Regions from separate parts of the Bacillus paramobilis genome, predicted to be linked through region 3. Evidence: predicted binding sites of a transcription regulator. Region 3 holds the regulator's gene; each other region holds the start of a gene.
What was found. Region 3 encodes NrdR, which represses ribonucleotide reductase genes. Its sites were predicted from a motif close to AACACNATATATNGTGTT; they were not measured.
Positions count from the first base shown of each region.

Region 1: a site for NrdR is predicted at 2,874-2,891, ahead of nrdI (class Ib ribonucleoside-diphosphate reductase assembly flavoprotein NrdI). Genes of this name have one in related genera too.
Region 2: a site for NrdR is predicted at 4,412-4,429, ahead of AABL52_RS09610 (anaerobic ribonucleoside triphosphate reductase). Genes of this name have one in related genera too.

Region 1 is NZ_CP151108.1:3,929,706-3,937,230, reverse strand. It holds gene AABL52_RS20145 (hypothetical protein) at 216-374, shown strand; gene AABL52_RS20140 (histidine phosphatase family protein) at 464-1,066, shown strand; gene AABL52_RS20135 (GNAT family N-acetyltransferase) at 1,102-1,680, opposite strand; gene AABL52_RS20130 (hypothetical protein) at 1,926-2,120, shown strand; gene AABL52_RS20125 (hypothetical protein) at 2,147-2,464, shown strand; gene nrdI (class Ib ribonucleoside-diphosphate reductase assembly flavoprotein NrdI) at 2,941-3,300, shown strand; partial or broken gene AABL52_RS20115 (ribonucleotide reductase N-terminal alpha domain-containing protein) at 3,287-4,051, shown strand; gene AABL52_RS20110 (group I intron GIY-YIG endonuclease) at 4,295-5,056, shown strand; partial or broken gene AABL52_RS20105 (ribonucleoside-diphosphate reductase subunit alpha) at 5,154-6,473, shown strand; gene nrdF (class 1b ribonucleoside-diphosphate reductase subunit beta) at 6,567-7,525, shown strand, end outside.
Region 2 is NZ_CP151108.1:1,847,274-1,854,798, reverse strand. It holds gene AABL52_RS09625 (S1C family serine protease) at 1-1,165, opposite strand, end outside; gene AABL52_RS09620 (response regulator transcription factor) at 1,368-2,045, opposite strand; gene nrdG (anaerobic ribonucleoside-triphosphate reductase activating protein) at 2,064-2,516, opposite strand; gene AABL52_RS09610 (anaerobic ribonucleoside triphosphate reductase) at 2,513-4,369, opposite strand; gene plsY (glycerol-3-phosphate 1-O-acyltransferase PlsY) at 4,595-5,191, shown strand; gene AABL52_RS09600 (HesB/YadR/YfhF family protein) at 5,300-5,590, shown strand; gene AABL52_RS09595 (acyl-CoA thioesterase) at 5,619-6,038, opposite strand; gene AABL52_RS09590 (RNA-guided endonuclease InsQ/TnpB family protein) at 6,203-7,321, opposite strand.
Region 3 is NZ_CP151108.1:882,977-890,501, reverse strand. It holds gene thrS (threonine--tRNA ligase) at 1-624, opposite strand, end outside; T-box leader at 672-900, opposite strand; gene ytxC (putative sporulation protein YtxC) at 932-1,813, opposite strand; gene dnaI (primosomal protein DnaI) at 2,091-3,029, opposite strand; gene AABL52_RS04635 (replication initiation and membrane attachment family protein) at 3,063-4,469, opposite strand; gene nrdR (transcriptional regulator NrdR) at 4,622-5,083, opposite strand; gene speD (adenosylmethionine decarboxylase) at 5,369-5,752, opposite strand; gene AABL52_RS04620 (glyceraldehyde-3-phosphate dehydrogenase) at 6,141-7,169, opposite strand; gene coaE (dephospho-CoA kinase) at 7,279-7,525, opposite strand, start outside.

The sequences.
Region 1 (7,525 bases), 2.2 Mb from region 3:
GTTTTTTTATTTCCTCTTATTTTGAACCATATTGTCCATTTTGTAAATGTTTCCAAAGTAAAAATTCGAAAAATATTCACATTTTGTAAGAAAATATGCAATAACTCCATGTTAATAGAAAAAAAGAACGGTTTAAATGCAGACATCTTTATATAGGGGTATAATGAAAAAACATACAATAACCTACTAAAGTGGGAGAAATTAGAGGCGGTAAAATGATGTTTGAATTTGTGGGGAGTGTTATAGCATTAACTTTATTTGGATTTTCTTGTATAAATTTAAAAAAGATTCGTCATCATGAAACGACTACATATTTTGATGGGATGGATGGTATACATACTGGGGTCACAAATGAGAGTGGCGGGGATATGTAAAGGTGTATAACTTTCTTTTTTTTGCGTGGTATGATATTTAAAAATAGTACATAATAGAGTTCGTAAGTGATGAATGGAGAGTGGAAAGAATGAAGATTTCTTTTATTCGTCATGGTCGCTTAGATCGTACTATAGAACCAATGACGGTTACATCCTTTCGTGAATGGATGAAAGGATATGACTTACATACTATAACAGAAAAAGCACCTATACCAATGGAAACAAAGGAAGCGGTTGAAGCAGCAAAATTGATTGTAACGAGTGATCAAAGGTGTGCTGTACAGTCAGCAGCTGAATTAGTGGATTCTTTATCTTTTATGCAAAATGCTCTTTTTAGGGAAGCTGAAGTTCCGACGAGTTTTTATGCTCCAAAATGGTTGAAGTGTAAACCTAATGTATGGATGTTTATCGGACGAACTGTATGGATACTTGGTTACCATAAAGATGTGGAGTCTTATAAGGAAGTAAGGGAGAGGGCAAAGCAAGCGGCTTACTTATTACATCGTTACGCTCTCGTATATGGAAGCATTGCTCTTGTAGGTCATAATTATGTGAATGTAATGATTGGTGCGGAACTGAGAGCGATGAGGTGGTCTGGTACGCCTATTTTGAACAGAGAGCCATGGGGATGTACAACATATACGTTTCACGAGGCGATGAATGGAAATGTATTGAATACGAATTTAACATAAAAGCACACGATTTATATAAATCGTGTGCTTTCTTTTTAAGATATAGAAACTTTGATGTTTAATGTTTTTACGAGATGTGCATAAGGTTCGCCTACGAGCATAACGATTTGATCCTTTTTATAACCTAGTTTTTCGTATAGTGAATAGGCACGTTTGTTTTCTAAATTAACAAGTAATGCGATTTTTTCATACACCTGTTCAGTTGCATGGATTTCAGCAGCTTCAATTAATTTAGAACCAATTCCTTTTCCGCCATATGCACTTGAAACTGATAATGTATCAATGTAATATTCATCAAGCTCAGCTTCTTTTTCTAACGTAATCGATTCATCTTTATGTAATTCTCTTAAGTGATGTACAATTGGTGCATCAAGCATTGTTGCTTCACTACCATGATAAGCGACAATAACTCCAACTGCATCCCCGTCGTGTTCATATACAAAACAGTTTTCGTAGCTCAGTCGATTTCGCTCTTTTGAGAACCATGTTTCAAGTCCTAGTAATACTTCTGTCTCAACAGTGCTACCTGTGATTTTTTCAGCAATTTCGTGCAGAGCGTTATACAATAAAGGCGCTACCAGCTTCGCATCTGTCTTTTTTGCTTTCCGAATCATAGTATCCCTCCTAGTTCTATTTATATATTGTAGCATAGTGGTATGAAACTTTGCATAATTGAATGTCGAAATGTTTGATATAGAGAAGTAGCTATGATAGTATATGATATTTAGTGGACATATAGTAAAGTGATATCTTTTGCGAAATATTGAAAATGAAATGAAGGTATAGCATCTGGATAATTTTACAGTTGTTGACCTAAAGAATATACGATAAAATAAAATATTGCATAGAGGTGAAATACATGGATAAAGAATTAGCAAATGCAATTTTAGATCAGCTGAAAAATGGTGAAATAAAGGAGTACGTTGTTACGAAAGATGTATTTTATACGTTCAGAGAAGTTGTAGTAAGTCGAGAAGATTTTAAACATATTATTGGGAACGCGCAGCGCGGCGGACAAGTAATTTATACATATTCAGAAACGCCACGTTCGTAACTAGAAGAATATAGGGGAGGAGAATTATGGGCGATTTTAAACAAGGCATATTACCGCATTGGGATTATATGTGGAAAGATAGAGCAGGAAATAGGTTTATGGGGATGGTTATGTACCCAGAGAAAAGAAAGTGTTCGGCAAAAATGCTGCAGAAAATAAAAAGAGCATATGAAGAGGCTATAGAAATTAAAGTAACTGTACAAGTTCAACATACATATCAGTACGTAGAAGGAATGATTGTGTACTTTGATGAAGAAGCTCCTGTATGTACAATGATTGATAAAGATGAAAATCCACATCATATATTTGTAAAAGATATTTTGCGTATTGAGCACTCTGAATAATCTTTTCATAAATAAGTTGAATTTCCATAATAATAATCTTTTTCTATAATAGTTATCTTTTAGTATGTAACGCGAACCGAAAGTATATGTATAATATTTAATAAAGTAAAATTGATAAATGTAATCGTTTTTTAGAACAGATTATCGTTTCATGTCTGTTCTTTTTTGCGTGATGCTGGAGAAATATATTCCTCCAGCATTTGCCGTTTTATGACAAAATATATTGGTAACTTTTTTAAAAATAAGGTTAAATTCGTTGACAACTTTTTTGAAAAGCACTTTATTGACATGAGTTTTAGAATGTTGTTTCATAGTCATTGTATTGAAAAAAATCGACTGTCTTGTCGAAAAGTGAAATTTAAAAAAAGAAAGAATTTATACATATATCTTGTGTCTTATTTTGAAACGTAATACAATATATAGAGAAAACAAGAATCAATATACAGAGAGTATAGATTGGAGAGGGAGGGTCGGAAATGATAGTTGCATATGATTCTATGACAGGAAACGTGAAGCGTTTCATTCACAAATTAAATATGCCGGCCGTTCAAATTGGTGAAGATCTAGTAATAGATGAAGACTTTGTTTTAATTACGTATACAACAGGTTTTGGCAATGTACCAGAACGTGTTTTAGAATTTTTAGAGCGCAATAATGAAAAATTAAAAGGCGTATCTGCAAGCGGCAATCGTAACTGGGGAGACATGTTCGGTGCAAGTGCTGACAAAATTTCTGCTAAATATGAAGTGCCTATTGTATCAAAATTTGAGTTATCAGGAACAAATAACGATGTAGAATATTTTAAGGAAAGGGTGCGGGAGATTGCGACACATTGAACTGAATAATGAAATCACGCAAATGCAGGACGGTTTTTATCAGCTTCATAAAGATAAAGAGGCATTAGAAGTCTTTATGGAAGAAGCTAGAGAGAATACCGTTCATTTTAATAGCGTGGCAGAGCGAATGGAGTATATGAAAGAACATGATTACTATTACAACGTTCTCGACGAGTATAGCTTGGAGGAAGTAGAAGAGGTATATAACATCGCTTATGGTGAAAACTTCGAGTTCCAATCTTATATGGCAGCATCTAAGTTCTACAAAGATTATGCGTTAAAAACAAATGATCAAAAACAATACTTAGAAAGCTATGAAGATCGTGTAGCAATTGTTTCATTATACTTAGGACGCGGTGATGTTGCGAAGGCAAAACACTTCGCAAGCATGATTGTAAAACAAAACTACCAACCAGCGACACCAACCTTTTTAAATGCGGGACGAAGCAGAAGAGGAGAAATGGTGTCTTGTTTCTTGTTAGAGATGGATGATAGCTTAAATTCAATCGGCTTTAACATTAATACTGCAATGCAATTATCGAAAATCGGCGGGGGAGTAGCCTTAAACTTATCTAAGCTACGCGCACGCGGTGAGCAAATTAAAGGTATCGATAATGCTGCAAGTGGTGTAGTACCTGTTATGAAATTACTTGAAGATTCGTTTTCATATGCGAATCAGCTTGGCCAACGAAAAGGTGCCGGCGCAGTATACTTAAACATTTTCCATTGGGATATTATTGAATTCTTGGATTAATTGGTAGTCCCTCTACGCAGTAATGTGTATGAGAAAACCTTGTGAACCTAACCAATAGGGTGTCGCAGTAGCGGCTAACGGTATCAGTTGAATAAGGGGTAAAAGAAAAAGAACCCGCGAAGAAGCTGACTAAGAGAGCCTACGGTCCATGTACATGGATAGCAGGTAATACCGTGCCAAGCTTGAAAGAAATGTTACTTGGGTGAAGTGGAATCTTATATTCACCGGAGGCGAGATTCCATGAACTGTGGAATTTATTTGATAATTAATAAGGAAAATAGGAAGTTTTATATTGGTAGTTCTAATAATTTTAAAGTACGATTTAAAACTCATAGAAATCAATTGAATGCTAATCGGCATCATAGTAAACATTTACAAGCAGCCTGGAATTTATATGGTGAGAATAAATTTGAGTTTAAAGGGATAATCGAGTTACCAGATGATAAGAACATTCTTCATAAGATAGAGCAAAGTTTACTAAGTCAATATTATGGGAAACAGTATTGCTACAACGGACATCCCATCGCTAGAGGTGGGGCGTTGAGTGGGGAAAAGAACCATATGTATGGGAAAACTCACTCAAAGGAAGTAAAAAAATTTCTTTCTGAAATTAATACTGGTCCTAATAATTATTGGTATGATAAACCTCAACATATGGAGAATATGAGATCTAAGATTACTAAACGATTTCACGGTAGAAAACATACTGATGAAACAAAAGAAAAAATGTCTAGGTCTCGTAAAGGTAAAAAACATACAAAAGAAACATGTATGAAGATAAGTAAAGCTCAAAAAAACCAATATAATTCTGGAAGAGAAAAACAAAAAAAGCCAATTGTTATAAATGACATTTACTATGAGTCTTTAGCGGAAGCCGGCCGAGCGTTTAATGTGCCTGCTAATACGATAAAATATAGAGTACTATCCAATAACTTTCCTAATTATCAATACTTTCAAGAAGGTGTAGAGACTATCGAACGCACGTCATTAGACGAAAGCTAGTAGAGTAGGCTGGAAATAGGTACCAGTCGAAGTGCAAGGCAACCAGTTACAGGTTGATGATATAGTCCAACCTTCATAGAAATATGAAGACGAGTTGACCAAAAAAATAAATGCTGATGAGAAGAGCCGTATTCAGTCTCTATCAATCGGAATTATCGTGCCAAGTAAGTTCTTTGAGCTAGCTGAGAAAAACGAACCTTTCCATGTTTTCGCGCCTTATACGGTGTATAAAGAATACGGAAAGCATTTAGATGATATTGATATCGATGAAATGTACGATGAATTAATGAGCAATCCGAAAGTGAAGAAGAAGCCGCTAGATATTAGTGCACGTGATATGCTTATTAAAATCGCTATGATTCAGCTTGAGTCTGGTTACCCATACTTAATGTTTAAATCAAATGCAAATAATCAACATCCATTGAAGGATATTGGAACTGTGAAGATGTCGAACTTATGTACAGAAATCTTCCAGCTTCAAGAAACTTCTGAAATAAATGATTATGGTACAGATGATATTATCCGTCGTGATATTAACTGTAATTTAGGATCGTTAAATATCGTGAATGTAATGGAAAATAAAGAAATTCGTGAAGCCGTTCATGCGGGAATGGAAGCTTTAACAGCTGTTTCTGATATGACGATCATTCCGAATGCACCAACTGTGAAAAAAGCAAATGATGAGCTTCATTCAGTTGGACTTGGCGCAATGAACTTACACGGATATTTATCAAAAAACAAAATCGCATATGAAAGTGCAGAAGCGAAAGAGTTCGCTCGTACATTCTTTATGATGTTAAATTACTACTCTATTGAGAAAAGTATGGAAATCGCTAAAGAAAAAGGCGAAACATTTAAAGACTTCGATAAGTCTGATTATGCGAACGGCACATACTTTGAAAAGTATGAAACGACAGATTACAGCCCAGTAACTGAAAAAGTTCAGCAATTATTTGAAGGAATTCATATTCCAACAAAAGAAGATTGGACAAGTTTAAAAGAGCAAGTGAAGAAGAATGGATTATATAATTCCTACCGTCTTGCTATCGCTCCAACACAATCTATCAGTTACGTTCAAAATGCAACTTCAAGCGTAATGCCGATCGTAAGTCAAATCGAATCAAGAACATACGCGAATGCGACAACATATTATCCAATGCCGTATTTATCAAAAGATACGTTCTGGTACTATAAATCTTCTTACGATATGAATCAGTTTAAATTAATTGATTTAATCGCAGAAATCCAAGAACATATTGATCAAGGAATTAGTACAATTCTTTATGTTAATAGTGATATTTCAACACGTGAATTAGCACGTTACTACATCTATGCACATAAAAAAGGCTTAAAGAGTCTGTATTATACGCGAACACGTAAGTTAAGCGTGGAAGAGTGCGTAGCTTGTACCGTTTAATATAAAAAGTGAGACATCATGAGCAGGGTTTTCTGAACCCTGCTCATGCTTAGTTATCAATTTTTCATGTTTATTTAGAGAAGGGGCGATTGAATGCGTGCGGTAAACTGGAACAAAAAAGAAGATGATTTTAGTTTAATGTTTTGGAAGCAAAACATCGCTCAGTTTTGGACAGAAGAAGAAATCGCGGTATCTTCTGACAAAAATACTTGGGTGCAATTATCAAAAGAAGAGCAAATTGCGTATAAGCGTGTATTAGGTGGTTTAACACTTTTAGATACGAAACAAGGTGGCGAAGGGATGCCGCTTGTACTTGTTCATCTTGAAAATTTACAAGCGAAAAGTGTATTAGCTTTCATGGGTGCTATGGAAGAAGTACATGCGAAGAGTTACAGTCATATTTTCACAACGTTAGCTACTGAAGAAGAAATCGATGATATTTTTGACTGGGTAGACAATCATCCGTTACTTGAGAAAAAGGCTGGTATTATTACGGGTTACTATCGTCGTTTATTAAAGCCTGAAGTAACGAAAAAAGAGTTATACATGGCAATGGTAGCCAGTGTGTTCTTAGAAAGTTACTTATTCTATAGTGGTTTCTTCTATCCACTTTACTTAGCAGGTCAAGGTAAATTGACGGCAAGTGGTGAAATTATTAACTTAATAATTCGTGATGAATCAATTCACGGCGTATTCGTCGGTATTTTAGCACAACAACTCTTCGCAGAACTTTCTGCAGAAGATCAACAAGAAGTGCAAAAAGAAACACAAGAGTTATTAATGGAACTATATGAAATTGAAATGGCATACACAGAAGAAATTTACACTTCTATCGGTCTTGTAGAGGATGTAAATCGTTTCGTTCGTTACAATGCGAATAAAGGACTTATGAACTTAGGACTTGAGCCGAAGTTTGAAGAAGAAGAAATTAACCCAATCGTTTTAAATGGTTTACGTACAGATACGAAAAACCATGATTTCTTCTCTGTAAAAGGAAATGGTTACGTAAAAGCGACGAACGTTGAAAAGTTATCTGATGATGACTTCGTATT
Region 2 (7,525 bases), 960 kb from region 3:
CTTCTACTTTTTCGCCTACTTTTTTCTTTTCATATAAATATTTACGGAATTGAAGTGAATTTTCTACTTTTTGATCATCCAATGCTACTACAATATCATATTGCTCTAAACCAGCTTTTTCTGCAGGTGATATTGGGTAAATTTTACCTAACACAACGCCGTTTGTTACTTCTTTTGGTACTTTCAATTGATTTACGGCATAAGCTTGCACATCTTCTAATGAAACGACACCTACTCCAAGAGCTGGACGTTTCACTACTCCGTCTTTTTCAAGTGATTCAATAACTGGTTTTGCGATATTAATTGGAATAGCAAATCCAATCCCTTCAACTTCTTGTTGTGCAATTTTACTTGAATTAATCCCAATTATTTCACCGTTTTGGTTAAATAACGCACCACCACTATTACCTGGGTTAATCGCTGCATCTGTTTGAATAACTTGAGCATTCCAATCCGCACGTTTATCGCCATCAATATCTACTGGAATTTCACGTTCTTTACTACTAATAATACCTTCCGTTACACTTCCATCAAACCCTAGTGGATTACCGATTGCAATTGCTTTTTCACCAGCACGGATTTTACTTGAGTCACCTAAAGTGGCAACTTTATTTACATTAGACCCGTCAATTTCAACAACAGCTAAATCTAACCAAGGATCTTTCCCTACTAGTTTTGCATCTACCTGTTTACCATCACTTAGTTTTACAGCAAGTTTATTCGCTCCATCTACTACGTGGTTGTTTGTTACAATATATGCTTTATTTCCTGCTTTTTTATAAATAACACCTGATCCTGAACCAGCTTGTTGTTCTTGGCCTGTTGGTTGCATTGCAAATGGATCAATGCTTTGTTGCATATTAATAACACCTACAACAACATCTTTCGCGCCTTCAATCATACCAGGTAAATCAGTTTCATTTTTAGCTTTATTGACAACAGGAACTACAGTACCTTCAACTTTTGAATCCGAACTGAATGATGATACAGCCGCTCCATTATTTTGAGCCCATGGCATATATGGTGCCGCAAAACTAATTGTGACAGCTCCAACTACCGCTCCGACTAAACCTGTGAAAAAATAACCTTTTTTACCGCCTGATTTTCTCACTTCTCTCGTTTCACTATGCTCTTCATTTAAATTCGGTCCGTCGTAATATCCCATGTTTTATTTCCCCTCTCTGGTGAATTCGTATTTTCAGTATAGTCACAGTTTGTGTCCTTCTTGTGAACTCATCGTGAAATCCAATTAAAAAAATACTCTTATCTATCATTGTAGACAAGAAAAGTATTTTTTGTACATTCTACCTGCCAAAGAGGATATAAAATCGACATTTCCCTAGGCTAAAGTACACAATCCATTACAATTATTCTTCAAACTTATAACCAACTCGAATAACAGTACCGATATGCTTCGCTTTTTCTCCTAGCTTATTTCGTAGTTTTTTAATATGAGTATCCACCGTTCGGTCATCACCGTAATAATCATATCCCCATAACTGATCTAATAAATGTTGACGTGACAACACAATTCCTTTGTTCTCCATTAAATAAACAAGAAGTTCAAATTCCTTATGTGTCAATATAATTTCTTCTCCATTTACTAACACCGTTCTAGATAAACGATTTACTTCTATTCCAGCTAAGGACATAGCATTTTCTTCCGCTACTCCTACCACGCCATCCGCACGTTTCAATAACGTCTTCGCTCGAGCTACTAACACTTTCGGGCTGAAAGGTTTCGTTACATACTCATCTGCACCTAATTCGAACCCTAGTAATGTATCATCCTCATCTGAACGTGCTGTTAACATAATAATTGGTACTGCTGATTCTTTTCTAATTCGTCTACAAACAGACCATCCATCTATTTCTGGTAACATAATATCTAACATAATTAAATCAATTTCATGCTCTGCAAATAATTCTAACGCTATTTTTCCGTCTTCTGCTTCGATTACTTCAAAGCCTTCATTACGAAAATAATCACTAACGATTTCACGTAGTCTTCTTTCATCTTCAACAAGTAATACTGTTTTATTCATATCATCTATCCCGCCTTTTTACTCTTTCAATCGAATAATACGTTGATTGGAGCTTCCGCGAAATGGAAGTGTTAAATCTTTTTTCTCGATTTCAAATCTTCCATCGACTAAAACATCCCCATACTGTAACAACTCTATCATATCATTATTTTGAGAACTCTGTATCTCTTCTAACGTATAACCTGTATACATCCATAGATTTTTTTTCAAGTCTTTCACAGATTTTGCTACTTTTTTCACTTCAGCAGCTTGAAAAAATGGATCACCACCTGAAAATGTTACATCAGTTAATGGATTACTTGCAATCTCTTTCACAATGTCTTCTACTGTCATTTCAGTTCCATTGCAAATATTCCACGATTTCGGATTATGGCAACCGAAACAACGATGCGGACAGCCCGCAAAAAACACGACTGTCCGCAATCCTTCCCCATCTACTACACTATCATGAATGATGTTCATCACTTTCATTTATGCTTCACCCGGTCCATCTCTTCACTACGTTTTGCACTATTCCACTTCGACATATCTCCTACAAGATAACCTGTTATACGGCGAATTCTTTCTATATTAGCCTCGTCTTCATTTCCGCAACTTGGGCATTCATTACCAATAACTCCGTGATAACTACAGCACTTGCAACGGTCAACTGGATGATTAATTGAACCGTATCCAACGCCATGATCTGCCATCGCTCGTACAATTTGTTTTAATGCCTGCTTGTTATGCATAGCTGCTCCGTCTAGTTCAATATACGTAATATGCCCCCCGTTACATAGGGCATGGAAAGGTCCTTCTAAACGAATTTTATTTATCGCTTGAATGTTATAGTAAACTGGGATATGGAATGAATTCGTATAATAATTATGGTTCGTTATACCGCTAATCACACCAAATTCTTCTCTATCTTTTTTCACAAACTTCCCTGATAATCCTTCCGCAGGAGTTGCAATTACTGAGAAATTCAGTTCGTGTTCTTCCGTCGCTTTATCCATTCTATCTCTCATAAAGGAAATGATTTCATACCCGAGTTTCCATGACTCTTCATCTTCTCCATGATGCTTTCCTGTTAAAGCTACTAAACACTCCGCAAGACCGATAAAACCAAGACTTAACGTCCCTTGCTTTAAAATGGATGCTACAGAATCTTCAGGATGTAACTTTTCTCCACCGCGCCATACACCTTGCGAATATAAAAATCGGAAATCTCTTGCTCGCTTCGTACATTGATACTCAAATCTCTCTAATAATTGCTGAATTCCTAAATCTAAGTAATAATTTAACGCTTCAAAAAATGCTTCTTTTGAACCACTAATTAGCGCTAATTTCACTAAGTTGATAGACGTAAATGATAAATTACCTCTTCCAATCGCAGTTTCTTCTCCATGTATGTTAGACATAACACGGGTACGACATCCCATGTAACATACTTCACTTTCCGGTCTTCCGTCATAATGTACTGCATTAAACGACGCATCTAAAAATGAAAAGTTAGGAAATAATCGTTCAGCCGTTGTCTCTAACGCTAATTCAAATAAATCATAGTTCGGATCACATTCTTCAAAGTTCACACCTTTTTTCATTTTAAAAATTTGAATAGGAAAAATTGGTGTTTCTCCTTTACCAAGACCAGCTTGGGTCGCTTTTAAAAGCTGTCTAACTAATAACCGTCCCTCTTTTGATGTGTCTGTTCCATAATTAATAGAAATAAACGGTACTTGTCCCCCGCCCCTACTATGCATACTATTGGAATTATGAACGAAAGCTTCACACGCCTGATACGTATCATTTTCTGTTTCTTTCCATGCAAATTCATCTATTTGTTCTTTCGTAAGCGGATATGACTGTAATCGCTCCTTATGTCTCGCTACTGTTTTTCTCACATATGGAGCTAAATCAATATCAAAGAGTGCAAATGATTGACCACCGTGCTGCATATTTTGATTCGCCTGAAAAATAATAGACGAAAGAGCCAATGCACTTTTAATATCCTGCGGTTGTCTCATATGCCCATGTCCGGTATGAAAACCGTTCGCAAGCATTTGCGCTAACGGAATTTGCGAACAAGTCGTCGTTCCTGTCGCATAAAAATCTAAGTCATGTGGATATAATATATTTTGATTTATTGCTTTTTTCACTTGATCTGACAATAAATTTTCAACTGCATAATATTTCGCACTCTCTGATGCGAACGTTCCCATTACTCCCATCGGAGAGCGGCCATCTACATTTGCATTTTCTTGCATTAAATCTTGCTCACTACCGTGGACAATCGTCTCAAACACTTTCATTAATTCTTCTCCACGTACATTTCGTTGTAACATTTATAACCCTCCACCAATATGTTGTTGTCTTTTAATTAAAATGTTACTACATATAGTCTTAGTGTTTCTGTGAGAAATGTAACATTCCTGTGAAATTTTTTTCACGAAATAATGAATTTTTCATTTACAAAAAAGAAATGTGCTCTTTACAAATGTATGGTACAATATACGGGAAAAACTCTTTTTACCCTTTATCAACACATTTGAATAAAGGAGACTGAACTTATGGTTACTACATATCTTTTATTTATCGTTGCCTACTTACTTGGCTCGATTCCATTCGCACTAGTAGTTGGAAAAATCGGCTACGGAATCGATATTCGTGAGCACGGAAGCGGTAATCTAGGCGGAACAAATACATTCCGCACACTAGGGAAAAAAGCAGGTTTTATCGTTACAATTGCTGACATTTTAAAAGGTACATTAGCAACAAGTCTACCGATTATTTTCGGATTAGATGTACACCCACTATGGTTCGGATTAGCAGCTGTTCTTGGACATGTATATCCGATCTTCGCAAAATTCCGTGGTGGTAAAGCTGTTGCAACTTCTGCTGGCGTGCTATTATGCTACTCACCAGTTGTTTTTGCAATATTAGCTGTTGTCTTTTTCAGCCTTTTATTTACAACAAGATACGTATCACTTTCTTCTATGGTAACAGCCGTCGTTGCTGTTATTGCATCCATTGTTAGCGGGGATAAAATCTTCATTATTGCGATGTGTTTATTAGCAGGTATGGTTATTTATAAACACCGTGCAAATATCGGACGAATTATAAATAAAACTGAACCGAAAGCAAACTTTTCAAAAAAGCAAAAATAAGATCGTAACCCACATAACGCAAAAAGAAAACGTGAAGCATATTAATAGCGTCTTTTTGCGTTATTTTTTATACTAAAGAAAAAGCAACATAATTTGGAGGAACTATACATGAATCTTTCCGTAACAAAAGAAGCAGCACAATGGTATAAAAATGAATTAAACTTACAATCGGGTGAAACACTACGCCTATTCGTACAATACGGCGGTTGCAGTACTGTGCAAAAAGGACTTTCTTTAGGTATTCGTAAAGATGACCCTGCACATCCTGCTGTTCAAACTCAAGAAGAAGGTATTAACTTCTTTATTGAAGGCGATGATGAGTGGTTCTTCGATGGACATAATTTATCTGTTACATTTAACGACGGTGATGATTTCCCGCAATTTAATTATGAAAAATAAAAAAAGCGTGGCTTCTGCCACACTTTTTTTATTTTTTCTTAATTTCCTCATATTTCGCATACCACTCAGGATATAACTTTTTAAATGATACGGGCCTGAACCCTTCTTTTTTCGCACAAATATTCGTCGTAGTTGCAGTAATACAAAGATCTCCGTCACCGTTATATATTTCATAACCATATACAACACGAAGCGGGCTCACAGTGTCCACCCACGTTTTCACAATTGCTTTTTCACCGTAACGCATCGCTTTACGATATGAAATTTGTAAGTCTAACACAGGAGAAATAATTCCCTCTTTCTCCATTTCAACATATGAAAATCCTAAATCTTGTATAAGTTTCGTGCGACCTAGTTCCAGCCACACCAAATAGTTTGAATGGTAAACAACACCCATTTGATCTGTTTCCGCATAACGGATTTCAACTTCATGTTCTGCTACAAACATATGTATTCGCCGTTGCCATAAACTTATAAAAATCTATAAATTTTGTTTATTTCCCTGTTCTACGTGTCCGATTTCACAGAAGCTACTTTCGTTTAATGTAACACTCCGAGGGCGTAAATTCGGATACAACGAATCCTACATATTAGCCGTAACTTTTTTAGATGTTAACTGGCTAATTCATACCGTGACAAATTGATAGCCGCATTTAAATCCCTATCCATTTCGTGACCACAAGTGCATTTGTATACACGGTCAGAAAGTTTTAGTTCTTTGTTGATGCTTCCACAACTGGAACACATTTTTGACGAAGGATACCATGTATCAGCTTCTACAAATTCAATACCATATTTTTCACACTTGTATTGAATTTGTCTTTTGAACTCATATAAACACTGCTTCGCAATCGCTTTAGCTAGGTGTCTATTCTTCATCAGACCTTTCATATGCAACGTCTCCATCACAATGCGAAATGGCTTGGTTTTCACAATTTCGCTCGTGGATTGATGAAGATGATTCTTTCTGATATTTGATAACCTTCTATGTAGTTGTCGTATCTCTTTCTCGATTTTTATAATGTTGCTTGTTTTGACAAAACGGTTTCCCTCCTTATTCATTTCATATTTACGAGAAACTTGACGTTGCAACCTACGAAGGCGTTTCTCTGCCTGTCTTACCATTTTTGTTTTGTTGATATTGTTCTTCCTCTGCCCATCAGAACAATATGCTAATTCTTTGATTCCAATATCTATTCCTAACGAAACAACCGTTAACTTCTCTTTTGTAAACTCCTGTTCAATACCGACAGACAAATACCAATACTTACCGTCAAAGCTAACGCGTGGATTAGAGTACTTAACCCCTACAGGTAACTTTTCGGATGTTTTTACCCAACCAACTTTCTCAATCAAAACTTGTTTTTCTTTTACGTTTAACTTGACATTATCATTGTAAAAAGAGAGTTTTGCTTTCCTTCTGCTTTTGAATCGTGGTTTATCAGCCAGTCCCTTGAAAAATCGCTTATATGCTTCACAAGCATCTTTAATCGCTTGTTTGGCTATATTATTTGAAACATTGTACAACCAAGCATATTCTTCAGTCTGCTTTAATACAGTTAATTCTTTCCGTAAAAAACCGTCTGATATGAACTTTCCGCCATTCTTGTAATTCTCTTCTTGCTTCGCCAGTGTCCAATTATAAGCCCATCTTGCCGTACCAACAGATTTCCAAAGTTGCAATTCTTGTTCTTTATTCGGCTTGATTCTCACTTTCTTCGCAAGCATCATTTTCCAGCAACCCCTTAACCATCTTCTTAGCTTATTTTCCCTTGAAGATGGCAACTAGTTTGTTCTATCCTACCTGCCTTTTTGCAAAATCACCAATTGAATATACTTTCATATTTTTCATCCCATGAAACTACTTTACCCCGGCGACAATTTTTCATCTACAAATATTTTATCACTAATTATATATTTTTGTAGATATCCACT
Region 3 (7,525 bases):
AGCACCCGCAACGCTTAATAATTTAAATACTTTAATTTTCCCTGTAGATGGAAGGTGAACACCACGGCAAAGGTCGAAGAATTCGCCTTGCTCATAGATTGAAATAACCGCATCTTCTGGAAGATCGTTAATTAAATCTAATTTCAACTCATCGCCGATTTCTTCAAAGCGACGAAGTGCTTCTGCACGTGGTACTTCATGACGAACGATTTCTAAGTTCTCGTTCACGATTTTTTGCATTTCTTTTTCAATTTTCTTGAAGTCTTCAACTGTAATTGCTTCTTCCATATCAATATCGTAGTAGAAGCCATTTTCGATTACTGGACCAATACCAAGCTCAAGCTTAGCATCTTTATATAAACGTTTTAACGCTTGCGCTAAAAGGTGGGCTGTTGAATGGCGTAAAATGTATAAGCCATCTTCAGAATCTAATGTAATAATAGAAACTGCACCATCTTCTTCAATTGGTGTAACAAGATCGATCATCTCATCGTTTAATTTTCCAGCCACAGCTTTTTTCTTTAAGCCTGGGCTAATAGAAGCTGCGATTTCTTCAGTTGTTACGCCTTTTGGAAACTCCTTCACAGCTCCATCAGGGAAAGTAATTTTAACTACATCTGCCATCACTGGTCACTCCTCTTTTTTTCAAAATAAAAAACACTCATCCCGTAAAAAGGGACGAGTGTTGAATTCGTGGTTCCACCCTTGTTCCAATTAACCTTATTGTTAATTGCTCAAGTTCAACATAACGGTGTTGTCCGTTAGCAATTACTAGAAAAACCGTTCACTGCTAAAGTTTAGAGGTGGTAAGTAATAATCCCGTACTAGGAAGCTCACACCCTAAGGCTTCCCTCTCTGAAAATCGTAGAAAACTACTCATGTCCTCATCATGACATTTCAATATATTTCATTTATGTAGGTAATTATATGCTCAAAAACTTAGAAAATCAAGGGCGTTACCTTTATTTTTTAAATTTTTCACATTGCGCTCAAACTCATGTAATCCATGTAATTGGACCCGTTCTTGAAATACATTTCGCAAAGTAATAATCATATTATGGTCTTGTTCTTTCGTATATAAATAAATTTTTTTCGGCGAAATAGAGAGAAGTGGTGCAATTACTTTCGTATCAATATATACATCCTTTTGCTTCAATAATTCCTCATCTATATATTGGACCAATTTCTCCTGTTTTAAACGTCTACCTTTATCATCATAGAAAATAAAACTTTCATCAAAAATAAGATGCACACAGGACAACCGCGATTTTCGGCTACGCACTTGTTGCCTTAGCGTCTCAATAAACATTTGATATTCTTGTTCCAACTTATACTCATCAATCGACACTTCAGCAAGCTTAGCTACCATTTCCCTATATGTACGAAGGCGAAAACGAACATATGATGAAAACGAGAACGAAAGCGGATCACAAAGCCAGTTATTTAAAGAAGATTTAATATACGATTCAAATGTATGACGTGTTAATTCATGAGCAATCCCTTTTCTTCTTCCTTTTAAAATCTCTTGTGCCATATGCAATATTTGATGACACTCTTCCTCTTCTTCATAAAAAAACTTTTCTTTTAAGATCGTATACATCCACTCATTTTGCTTTACATTCACAATGAAATATACCATGACTGGCAATAAAATCTTTTCAATATAATTCGATTCACATACTGGTATGTGAATCACCACTTTTTGTTCCTGTAAATACACACTCGTTTCCTTATATAACAGTTCCGCCCTTTTCAGTAGTTGTCTATATACATGCATAGCATCATTTTTTTCTTCGAAGCAAATTTCAATCACTTTTGTCCCCCCTTTTATCCCTGCTCTAAAGGATTGTATCTATACGTTACAAATCCTATAAGAGTCCGTCCCGCGTGAAGTTCACTCTTAGTAGAATTACATTTCCTATCGTTAGAAGATTCACTCGATATGGCTTGCTAATTTTATATATATTAAGGGAGGGAGAAAAAAATGATACAAGCTACAATGAATTTTCCATAAGAACTTTTCGTTTTACAATTCACCTAGTCTAAAAAGTGTTCAAAACGAAAAAAGAGCAAGCTTTTCAGCTTACTCTTTACTTATGACGTCGGTTTTTCCCGCCAATTGGAATTGGCTTCGCTAAATATTTAATTCGTTCCATAATACGTGCTGCTTTCATTTGTTCTGCTTCACCACGCTGTGTATACGTTAAATGATGCTCCAACTCCTTAAAATCAAAGTTAGACGTAAAGAACGTCGGTAAGTTTTCTAACATACGGAATTGCAAAATTGCACCAAGCACATCGTCACGTACAAAGCTTGACATCGCTTCTGCTCCGATATCATCTAGCATTAAAACTTGTACGCGCTTCACCGCATCAATCTTTTCCCCAATCGAATTATCTTGAATCGAACTTTTAATTTCACGTAGAAATTCAGGGAAGTATACGAGCATCGAACTGATTTTCTTTTGAGCAAGCTCATTTGCCATTGCTCCTAACAAATACGTTTTCCCTACACCAAATTTACCGTACAAATATAAACCTTGTACTTTTTTACCAGGTTCATATGTACTTAAAAATTCATTAGCTGCACCAATTGCATCAATACGCGCATCTAACTCTGAAGGATCTAAGTTCTCCATCGTTGCCTGTAAAATGTCAGTTGGCATATATACACTTTGAACGAGTTTTTCATATTTCTTTCTCTCGTCATATGCTACTTTTCTCACGCAACGATCGTATTGAATATCAATCATCTTCCCCTGAATAACGAGCTTTGGCTCATATCCTTGCAGCATGTTTTTACACGAACCTAAATCCGGACAATCTGCGCAACCTACACTTTGTCCGATATATTCGTATAACTTCACAAGGCTGCGCTCAATCATAGAAGTTGTTACTTCACCTTGATGTTCGTCTATAAATTCTTTCACACGCGGATGTGCCATTACTTCCGCCTTTAATACTTCATATCTATTTTTAAAATTTTTATTTTCCATTAACTTTGCAAATGAATTTTGAATATGCTCCATTTTCTCACCTCAAAGAGCGTTCATTCTCTTCTATTAATCACGCTTATATTTTTTTAACACTTCTTCTAGTCGTTTTCGTTCATCATCTAACGTACTTGCATCTTTTTTCTTACTTACATCTTTCTTCACTGTTTCTTTCTCTTGTTCTTTCGGCTCTTCTTTCAGCCAATCTGGTACCATTTCTTTTCTTATCGTTTTCTTCGACGTACGGCCTTTTTTCTTCGTCTCAGCCCATTCTTGATATTGACGATTCTCTTCTTTCGCTAACGCCATTGCTTCAGCTACTGTACCGACCTTTTTACGTGCCCAATGCCCAGCAATTTTCTCCACATACGTTTTTGCAAGCTTCATATCTGAGCGTAGCATAACGTAATAAATAAGTACATTCACAACACCTGGCGTTAATTTTTGATTGATCATTACATCTTCAACGATCTGCAAGTCAGCCTTTGTCGCCTCTGCACCACCAGAGATTTCTTTCAATAGTTGTTTTGGTGAGATTTCCTCTAACTGTTTTATTAACATCTCTTCTTGCGTAGAAGGCTCTTTCCCTTCCATCATACGTGCAGCGTGCGGTTGTACTCTTTCACTTAATACAGGTAACGCTTGACCGTTTTCGAACTGATACCAATCACGTGCTCCTTTTCTAAGCCTTTCGATATCAATTGTCTGCATCTCTGTCACCGTACCAAGAACGATATTTTGCATCGATAACACATCTACATCGTACACGTAAGCAAGTGTAATGACACATTCTCGCACTTGATCTGTAATCGCCTTTTTAGGGACAAGAGCGGACAAGCCATCTACAAATAAGGAGAAATCAAAGAAATCATTCCAAACCTTTGGAGCGTCTCCCTTCTCGTTACTTGGCATAGCTGTCGTTTTTGGAATACGAAGATCTTCTTGCGCATGCTCAAGCTGTCCTGGATTAAACGAACCAAACACATCATTGAAAGAACGCGTAACATTTTCATAAGAAGCAAAATCAAATTCTTCTTCTAAGAAATATTGCTTTACTTGATTATATTTTGTCCGACTCAATCGATTGTATAAAAAGATACTTAACACAATATCATCAAAAAATTGTTTCGGAGATAAAGGCGGTTGCAATTCGTATATAAACATTCGAATATCTTTTTCTTTCTTAATATATACCTTCAAAAGCCCAATTGCCTCTAATTTTACTCGTTCCTCATATATTTCGGGAAGCTGCATTTGCATGGTCACCATAAGGGAATGATGTGTATTCTCTTTTCCAAACACACGATCTTGCTCTAACTCTCCCCATAGCGTCATGTACAAGCTAAAAGCTCTACTACCTACTAACGGCTGATACAACATCGTTAACACTTTTCGGTCGTAATTATGCAGTAACCCTTTCGCACTTACTTTATAACGATCAATTGGCAATAGCTCCATCCATGACTGTTTTTCCATTCTTGCTTTTCCTTTCTCTCATCCAATCTATCCTCTACTTCATTCGTTCTATCTTCATTATATAATTTCTTAGCGAAAAAGAGCTATTAGCTTTCGCTTCTAGCTCTCTTATCTCATTCCTTACGGTATGTAAAGAGAATAAAATACAACTTCTACTCTCTTTCTTTTTGCAGTATATCTTTTAATTCTTCAATAAATACATTTAAATCTTTAAATTGGCGATATACAGAAGCAAAACGCACGTAAGCAACATCATCAATATCACGCAGTTCTTCCATAACAATTTCACCAATCATATCACTTTTCACTTCTGATATACCTAAATTACGAAGTTCACGTTCCACACTTTGAGTTACTTCTTCTAATTGCCTTAAAGATACTGGTCTTTTTTCGCATGCTTTAATTAAGCCGCGTAAAATCTTTTCTTTATTAAACTCTTCACGTGTGCCTTCTTTTTTTACAACAATAAGAGGTGATTCTTCTACTCTTTCAAATGTTGTAAAGCGACTTAAACAACTTTCACACTCTCTCCTTCTTCGAATAGAGCGCCCCTCGTCTACCGGACGCGAATCTAACACTCTTGTACCATTATGAGAACAGGATGGACAACGCAATATATTCACTCCTTTACACTATACTCTTTATTTTTCCTCTACTTACTTCATCTGACAATATATATATAATATTATATAACTCATTCTAACTCTCTTACCACTTTAAGTTTACGCACATTATTTTATCATCTCGTTTTCAAAACTATGATGATAGATGGGGCGTTAACTTATTCATAAGAGCTCAATTTATCTAACTAACGAGTACGTTATATTTTCCCTTTTTTATAAACTAAAAAAGAGGTGCATTATACACCTCTTTACATTTTAAATCAATTATGTTCTTTTTTAAAGAGCTTTTGTTTCTCTCTGCTTAATTTCGAAGCTACCAGTGCCTCGAGGAAGCTCGATGCTCTCACGCGTTTTCGCGTTTAAACCTTCTGCAATATATTCTGCAGCAACATTTGGATCAATACGATCCCCACAAGTATAAACATCGATACTTGCGTAACCGTGCTCCGGAAAGCTATGAATTGTTAAATGTGATTCCGAGATAATGACTACTCCACTTACACCTTGTGGTGCAAATTTATGGAAAGCCACCTCACGTACTTCAGCACCAGCTCTCAGTGCTGCATCCACAAATAATTGTTCAATATACGGCATGTCATTAAGCTTGTCGAAATCGCAATCCCAAAGTTCAGCGATCACGTGACGACCCATCGTATCCATAGTATCCATTCTACAGTTCCCCCTTGTAAATTTATTCTAACTGTTCGAATTGAAAACTAATTTGCAATTTGGCTTGCTCCACTACCACGGGGGAAAGTTAGTCCAGAGAGGTCCTAACCCTTTAAGTAGTGACTACGTACCTCAGCTCTTAAGTTTACGAGTGTTAGTATACTTTGTTTATTTTCATTTTGCAACAACAGTTTTTTCGATTTTCTGTCATATTTTCCTCTTTACTTTTCCCTAAAAAAAATAAATGATTCACAAATACAGTAATCACAACGTTTCGTGGTATGTCCACTTTTAAAAATATACTTATATAATTTTTTTCCTTTTCAGAAAAAAATAAAAAAAAGAGGGCAAATATTCAATCGCCCTCTCCCTTATCCACTTAAATATGTTGCACATTTTCTTGTTTCGCTAATTCGTCAACCACTAACGTTACAAGATCCACAACACGACGAGAGTAGCCCCACTCGTTATCATACCAAGCAAGTACTTTTACTTTACGATCACCCATTACCATTGTAGATAAACCATCAATAATAGCTGAGTGTGTATTTGTATTAAAGTCAATAGATACTAAAGGCTCTTCGCTGAATTCTACAATACCTTTTAATGCACCGTTTGCAACAGTTTTGAATGCTTCATTAATAGCTTCAACTGTCACATCACGTTTTACATCTACTACTAAGTCAACAAGAGACACGTTTGGCGTTGGTACACGAAGTGCCATACCATGAAGTTTTCCGTTTAAGTGCGGAAGAACTTTTGCAAGCGCTTTCGCAGCACCTGTCGTTGTCGGAATAATCGATTGTCCGCAAGCACGCGCTCTTCTTAAATCTTTATGTGGGTTATCAATATTTTTTTGGTCATTTGTATAAGCATGAACAGTTGTCATTAAACCGTTTTCAATTCCAAACTGCTCATCTAACACCTTAACAACAGGCGCTAAACAGTTTGTTGTACAAGATGCATTTGAAATAACAGTATGTTTTGTAATATCTAATTGGTCTTCGTTCACACCAACTACAATTGTTACATCTTCATTTTTACCAGGCGCTGTTAAAATCACTTTTTTCGCTCCAGCTTCAACATGAAGAATTGCTTTTTCTTTTGAATTAAATTTACCAGTTGCTTCAATTACAACTTCAACACCTAGATCTGTCCAAGGCAATTCCTTTGGATCGCGGTTGTTTAAAAGGCGAATCATTTTCCCATCAACTAATAAGTGATCTTCGAATGCTTCTACTGTTCCGTCAAACTTGCCGTGAACTGTATCATATTTAATTAAATGTGCTAACGTTTCAGATGGATAGCTTGCATTGATTGCTACAATTTCGAATGCGCTTTCTTTTATTGCCTGACGAAATACCATTCTCCCAATACGTCCAAATCCATTAATTGCCACACGAGTCATAATATGTTATCCCCCTTGAATGCGTTATACTATTTATCTCCAATCCCAATAATAGTATAACACAAAAAGGGGATATGTCACTAAGCATTTTCATTAATTTCACAATTTTTTAGTCAATAATGTTCCAATTCTTTAAAATCACCTGTAATTGTGTTTTCGTTCCCATAATTGTGCCATCATTATTTATCACTTCATCTGCATTCTTCACTTTTTCTTCTAACGGCATTTGAGATTGAATACGCGCCGTTGCTTCTTCTTCTGAAAAATTATTTCGTTTCATTAAACGTTCTAATTGCGTATGTCGCTTAACTGCTACAACTAAAACACGATCAACGAGACTTGTTAATTTCCCTTCA